DNA from 2 places in the Limosilactobacillus mucosae genome. Region 2 is predicted to be linked to the other one. Evidence: a T-box and tRNA genes for the amino acid it is inferred to sense, from the RefSeq annotation. Region 2 holds a T-box; the other holds one or more tRNA genes.

Region 1 (3,658 bases), 250 kb from region 2:
CGTTTTGATCCCACCAGCCGTTGATCCTGGCGTCCCACCAATAAACATCAAGATTACCGTTACCGCGATGCCAGCCGGTGAAAGATTTTGATAGGAAAAAGTCGTCAGACCGGCTGTCCGTGGCGTAATAGCCATAAAAACAGTATTGATGAAACGATGCTCGACTGACATATGTGGAAACTGAGCAGCTAGATTATTTTCAGTCAAAAAATAGCTCATCAGTGATAACAGCAGGATAATGGCGCCAGTCGACAGCGCCAGTGAGGTATGCAGCGACAACCGATGCTTTTTTCGATAAAGCAATAGATCACGCCAAACCAAAAAACCAAATGAACCAGCAATAATCAAAACCGCCATGATAAACAAGACATATGTATCATCGGCAAATGACGCCAGACTGTTGCCAAACAGATCAAAACCGGCATTACAAAAAGCTGAGATCGAGTGAAAGATACTGTACCATAGCCCCTTGATCAAACCAAACCGGTGGCCAAAATCAGGCCACAGCAGCAAGGCGCCTAAAGCTTGAATGATCAGTGACAGACCAACGATTAGATTGACAATAGTAATCTGTGCTGGCGACTGCAGGTTCAATGATTCTTGGGCTAACAGACGTGCTGAAAGCCTGATCTTTTGACGCGCAAACAAAAACATCATGATTGCAAACGTCATAAAACCCAGTCCGCCAATCTCAATCAAAGCCGTAATTACCAGCTGACCAAACAAAGACCAGTGAGTCGCCGTATCAACCAGCGTCAGTCCAGTCACGCAGGTTGCACTGGTCGCGGTAAAAAATGCCGTCATAAATGATGGGTCCTCGCCAGGCTTGATTGCAATCGGCAGCATTAAAAGCAGCGTACCGATTGCAATCACGATCAAGAACCCAAACGTCAAGGCTTTTGAGAATGAAAGGCGATAACGACCAAACGTGATCATTTTTATGGCTTCCTTTCCCGATTAAAACTTCTAAGAACAACTATATCAGCGATCAAACGCAAAATAAATCAAAAAACGACTGTACCTTACTTCAGGACAGCCGTTTAATAATAATGCGGATGAAGGGACTCGAACCCTTACATCATAAGATACAAGAACCTAAATCTTGCGCGTCTGCCAATTCCGCCACATCCGCAAGTAAAGCATTAAAAAATGGAGGATACAGGGCTCGAACCTGTGACCCTCTGCTTGTAAGGCAGATGCTCTCCCAACTGAGCTAATCCTCCGTATCAGATATGAAAATCAACAGTTTAATTATACATATCTGAATAAACTCTGTCAAGAACTCAACTACTTTAGGTTCAGTTCCGTCAGCTTATCATCAACCAATTGCAAAACCTGATCAGCTGCATAGGGATCTTCGACAAAATCATATTTGTCTCCATCAATCAGCATTTTAGGACTTTCATCATAGCTGGCATACCAGTCAACATAGCGCTGATTCAACTCGCGATAGTATTCATAAAGACTTGGGTCATTTTCAATCTGTTCAAACGAACGGCCGCGTTTCTTGATTCGCTTCAGCATCGTTTCAAATGAGACCTGAATACTGATCAAAAGACTTGGTGCTTTAGTATGTGCCTGCTGAGGCAATTCTTCCATCATATTGCCCAAAAGCGAGGAATAGATGTCAGCTTCAGTCTGTGTAGCTCGCCCCAAATCGGCATTCAGCCGAAAAAGCAGGGCATCTTCAAAAATTGAGCGGTCTAAAACGTTCAGATCATTATCAAATGAATTCTTGATCTCGGCCAAGCGTTTGTTTAAAAAGTAGATCTGCAGCAAAAAGCCGTATTTCTTAGGATCTTGATAAAACAGCGGCAGGATTTCATTGTCATCAACCGATTCATAGAAAGCCTGACTGTCCAAATGATCAGCCAGCATCCGCGTTAAACTGGTTTTTCCCGCACCAATAGTTCCTGCTAGTACAATCATTGCTTTTCCCCTTTTTCCATTTTCTAAAAAGACACGAGCTATATTGTATCATCTTTGATCCGCCACCGTGAGTAAAATGTTTTTCATTTATCAGTCAACATCATAAAGTCTCAACTAATCAACGAGCCGTCCTTTTTTTTAATATTTTACTGCTTAGCACTAAATGGCTTTTGGCTGATCGCATTTTTACAGTCTGCATCATCATCAACAGCCCCCACAATAAAATCCCCGCCAAAACCGGCGAGGATTCGATAATTATTCAGCTTCTTTTTCCGATTCAGAAACGAATGACTCACTATTGTTGCTCCGTGACAGATCAACGTCCTTGAGAGGAATCAAGTGCGTCTTGTAACGAACCTTATAGTAGATGAATAAAATCAAGAACAATGGTACGGCCATGTAGGTGATGGCGATATTTGACCAATCCATCTTGATAAAGGCATCAATGTTTTGACCACACATTACGACGACACACAAGATCAAGGCAAAGATTGGGCCAAACGGAAACAGCGTAGCATGATACTTTAATTCGCCAACCTGATGTCCCTGCGCAATAAAGGCTCGCCGGAAGCGCAGATGCGAAACGGCAATTCCCAGCCAAGCAATAAAACCGCACAGACCAGATGCCCCAATCAGGTAATTATATGCTTCGGGACCGATAAACTGTGTCAAATAAGCCAGACACGAGACAACCATGGTGCCCAACAATGCATAGATTGGAATCCCACGTTTGTTGACATAGCCAAAGATCTTCCAGGCATAGCCTTCCCGCGCCTGTGAGAACAGCATCCGCGTCGAGGCGTACAGGCCAGAGTTGGCTGCCGAAATCACGGCCGTTAAGATAACCGCGTTCATGACACTGGCCGCTGCTGCCATCCCTGCCCGCTTAAAGACAATCGTAAATGGACTCATCGTAATGTTCTGCACGTTTGAATTCAACAAGTTTTTGTTGGTATATGGCAGAACGCAGGCAATGACAAAGATTGCAAAAATGTAGAACAGCAAAATCCGCCAAAAAGTTGAATGAATAGCCTTGGAAACCGATTCTTCCGGCGTAGCAGCTTCACCAGCCGTAATTCCAATCAATTCAGTACCTTGGAATGAGAACCCAGCAACTAAGAACACACTCAAAATCCCTGACCAGCCATGAACGAACGGTGCGTCCTTGTAGTGGAAATTCTTCATGCCAACCGGTCCTTGACCACCCATGATTCCAAAGATGATGCAGACCCCAACGACCAAAAAGATGACGACCGTTACGACCTTGATCAAAGATAACCAATATTCCGTTTCACCATATGAACGAACTGAAAGATAATTGATCAGAAAAATCGCAAGCAAGACAAACGTACTAAACAGCCAGCTTGGAAAATGCGGCAGCCAATATTGGAAAACCAGCCCCGCCGTCGTTACGTCAACTGGAATCGTAATGGCCCAGTTAAACCAATAATTCCAACCCATGGCAAAACCTAATGCCGGATCAACAAACTTTGTTGAATAGGTGGCAAAAGAACCCGAGACTGGAATATAGGTGGCCATCTCACCCAGACTGGTCATCAAGAAATAAACCATGATCCCCATGATGGCATAAGCTGCTAAAGCACCACCCGGGCCGGCCGTTGAGATTGCCGAACCGCTGGCAATAAACAGTCCCGTCCCAATCGTACCGCCAAGAGCAATCATTGACAGATGGCGCGTTTTCAATGTCCGTTGAATATGACCCTCACTG
Region 2 (3,658 bases):
ATCTTTTCGTGGTTGGAACCCAGAATCATCCCTTGGTTAACCAGCTTCATGAATGGTTCCGGTGTTGGCACGTAGCCCAGATCGTACAGAACCTTGTGCCAGAAGCGGGCATACAGCAGGTGCAGGACGGCATGTTCAGCCCCCCCGACGTACAGATCGACTGGTGACCAGTAGTCCAGCGCTTCTTTCGAGGCAAATTCCTTTTCGTTGTGCGGATCCGTGTAGCGCAGCCAGTACCAAGAAGAACCAGCCCATTGCGGCATCGTGTTGGTTTCCCGCAGCCCATGCCGGCCATTTTCGTCATAAACGTTGATCCAGTCGGTAGCGTTGGCCAGTGGACTCTCACCGGTACCAGATGGCTCAATGTTCTTCATATCAGGCAGTTTCAAAGGCAGTTCGTCTTCAGGCACCAATGAGGTCGTACCATCATCCCAGTGAATAACCGGAATTGGTTCACCCCAGTAGCGCTGACGTGAGAAGATCCAGTCGCGCAGCCGGTAGTTGACCTTCTTGTGCCCGGCATCGTGTTCTTCCAGCCAGTCGATCATGGCCGTTTTGGCTTCCTTGATCTTCATGCCATCAACAAAACCAGAATTGATGTGTTCGCCATCGCCAGCATAGGCTGCTTCTGAGATGTCGGCATCCTTGATGATTGGCTTGATTGGCAGATCAAACTTCTTGGCAAAGTCCCAGTCACGCTGGTCACCGGCAGGCACGGCCATCACCGCACCAGTACCGTATGAAGCCAGAACGTAATCTGAGATCCAGATTGGCAGCTTTTCGCCGTTGACTGGGTTGATGGCGTAAGCCCCCGTAAATACACCCGTCTTGTCCTTGTTCAGATCGGTCCGTTCCAGATCAGAGCGGCGGGAAGTCGTTTCCTTGTAGCCTTCGACTTCGGCCTTGTGTTCAGGCGTCGTCAGTTCGTTAACCAGATCCAGTTCAGGGGCCAAAACAACGTAGGAAGCCCCAAACAGCGTATCGGGACGCGTGGTGAAGACTTCGATTCTGCCATCATGATCAGCAATGTCGAAGAAGACGGAAGCCCCTTCTGAACGACCAATCCAGTTGCGCTGCATTTCCTTAACGCTTTCTGGCCAGTCAACCAGGTCCAGATCATCAATCAGACGATCGGCATAAGCCGTGATCTTCAAGACCCATTGCTTCATCGGCTTGCGGTAGACTGGGTAGCCGCCCCGCTCCGTCTTGCCGTCAACGACTTCTTCATTGGAGACAACCGTACCACCCATGAAGTCAGGAGCCCAGTTGACCATGATCTCATCTTCATAGGCCAGCCCCTTCTTGTACAGCTGTTCAAAGATCCACTGCGTCCACTTGTAGTAGTTTGGATCAGTCGTGTTGACTTCGCGATCCCAGTCATAAGAGAAGCCAAGCGATTGAATCTGGTCTCTAAAGTGATCGATGTTTTGGTTGGTGAAGCCCTTTGGATTGTGGCCCGTCTTTAAAGCGTACTGTTCAGCCGGCAGACCAAACGCATCCCAGCCCATTGGATGCAGCACGTTGTAGCCCTGCATCCGCTTCATCCGCGAAACCACATCCGTTGCCGTGTAGCCTTCTGGGTGACCAACGTGCAGCCCTTGTCCAGATGGGTATGGGAACATGTCCAAAGCATAGTACTTCTTTTGGTCCTTGTTGATTTCCGCCTTAAAGGTCTTGTTCTTCTTCCAATAGCGCTGCCATTTCTTTTCAATCGTTTTGTGATCGTAAGCCATTAGCCCTGCTCCTTTTAAAATTCTGATTGTCAGTAAGTTGATCGTATAAAAAAACGCCCTGCAACTAAATGCAGGACGAATCAAAATCCGCGGTACCACCTGAATTCCACGCTTTATGCATGGCCCTTGAGATTCTTAACGCGAATTTCACGTTGCCGCCTACTGTTGATTCAGCAGCAATTTTTTGAGGCCAGTTCACCAATGACTGCTCCAGGCTTGCACCGCCGCCTGGTCTCTGTAAACAGCTGAGTTGGCTACTAACTCCTCTACGATCAAAGATTACAAACTATTCTAGCAAGGACCGCCGCTAAGTGCAAGTCTCTTTTCTAATATGTTTCTAATTTTGTTCGTCGAGTTTCAGCAGCAAGGCATCTAAAGCTCCATACAGGTTGGCGTCGTTTTTGAATTTAGCTGGTTCGATCTTTGGCTTGACCATTTCTTTTTTCACGATCGGCATTGACTCTACCAGCTGGTCATATTGATCATTGATTGTCTTGATCAATATCGGCTGCGCGGAGATCCCACCACCAATGACGACCTTGTTTAAATCAACGATCGCCTGCATGCTCAAGATCAAGCACGCAATCTGATAGCAGTATTCGTTAAAGACCTTGGCGGCATCTGGATTGCCAGCTTCAATCATCCGAAAGGCCGCTAAGCCATCTGCACCTTCCGGCAGGCCAGATGCCTCAATTACGTCCTGAATCATTTTGACTGAAGAGCCGTTAAAGCCTGCCAAGCGATCCGTACCTTCCGCCTTAAAGTTGGTTGGCACAAAATTCAGCATTCCGGCACCGGCATGCGCGCCATAGTTCAGTTTGCCATTGGTGATGATGCCAGAGCTGATGTCGGTTCCCAGCAAAATGGCTGCCGCATCGGTTTCACCATGCAGATTGCCCAGCCATGATTCCGCCAAAGCTGCCGCGCGTCCTTCGTTTTCAACGGCAATCGGCAGAATCTTACGGTAATGTTCCTTAAACAGTTTTGGCAGATCCCAGTTCTTCAAAAACGGCAGCGTATCGCTAAAAACGACCACCTGCTTTTGCGGATCAACCTTGCCGGGAACGCAGACCGCCAATCCGCTAATCTGAGCTTGGTACTGATCAATAATTGCATAAAGCGACTTCATAAATTCAGTCAGGCTGCTGGTAGGCGTCGGTACCTTGTCTTTTTTGGTAATCTGACCGGCGTTGTTCAGCAAGGCATACTTAATCGCTGTCCCACCGACATCGATACTTAAGAATGAATGCATGACTCAAGACCCCTTCCTTGATTTAACCTTTACGGGTCCATCTTACTCGTTTTAAATGATTTTTACTAGAGATATTGTGAATATTTTCGCAATTATTTGACAAAAGTCGCGTAAACGAATTCATCGGTGTTTCATCAATTGATTTTAAAAAACTGTTTTTAAATTGCTGCCTGATTTTTTAGCTGTATTTGTTCGATAATTAACTTAATTTTGCTCGTTTCTAAAAGCCCCGCAAGGTTATAATGACATTAATAAACCGCAAGCGTAGAAAGGACGACCTCAATGGAAAACAAAACCCCTCTTTGGTCAAACGATCATCCCCAAATCATCAGCAATCTGGCCCAGCATACCATCTCCAAAAGCTATTATGGTCTTGGCACCAACATCGTTTTAACGGCGTTTGGAAGTGCCGAGCAGCGCGATTTGGACGATGCCTATGCACTGATTGCCCGCTATGAAGACATTCTGACTGTCAATCGCGATCATTCAGAGCTGATGGCCGTTAATCAGGCAGCCGGCCAGCATCCCGTACAGGTTTCTCATGCCAGCTACCATCTTGCCAAAAAAGCCATTGCCATCAGCCTGGAAGACAACGGCTTTGATGCCTTGATCGGTCCTTTGGTAAAACTGTGGCACATTGGCTTTGACGATGCTCATGTACCAAGTGAGGCGG

What was found. The T-box of region 2 lies ahead of leuS (leucine--tRNA ligase). A T-box ahead of a tRNA ligase gene usually reads a tRNA of that ligase, here a tRNA-Leu.
Region 1: it has a tRNA-Leu gene. The T-box ahead of leuS (leucine--tRNA ligase) is inferred to sense a tRNA for this amino acid. The anticodon was not compared.

Annotation. Positions count from the first base shown of each region.
Region 1 covers NZ_CP058954.1:1,771,679-1,775,336, forward strand. Annotated here, with positions in the region: gene H0G69_RS08830 (TrkH family potassium uptake protein) at 1-936, opposite strand, end outside; tRNA gene H0G69_RS08835 (tRNA-Leu) at 1,051-1,132, opposite strand; tRNA gene H0G69_RS08840 (tRNA-Val) at 1,151-1,223, opposite strand; gene H0G69_RS08845 (deoxynucleoside kinase) at 1,288-1,929, opposite strand; gene H0G69_RS08850 (amino acid permease) at 2,185-3,658, opposite strand, start outside.
Region 2 covers NZ_CP058954.1:1,517,512-1,521,169, forward strand. Annotated here, with positions in the region: gene leuS (leucine--tRNA ligase) at 1-1,733, opposite strand, end outside; T-box leader at 1,802-2,015, opposite strand; gene H0G69_RS07535 (ROK family protein) at 2,071-2,985, opposite strand; gene H0G69_RS07540 (FAD:protein FMN transferase) at 3,268-3,658, shown strand, end outside.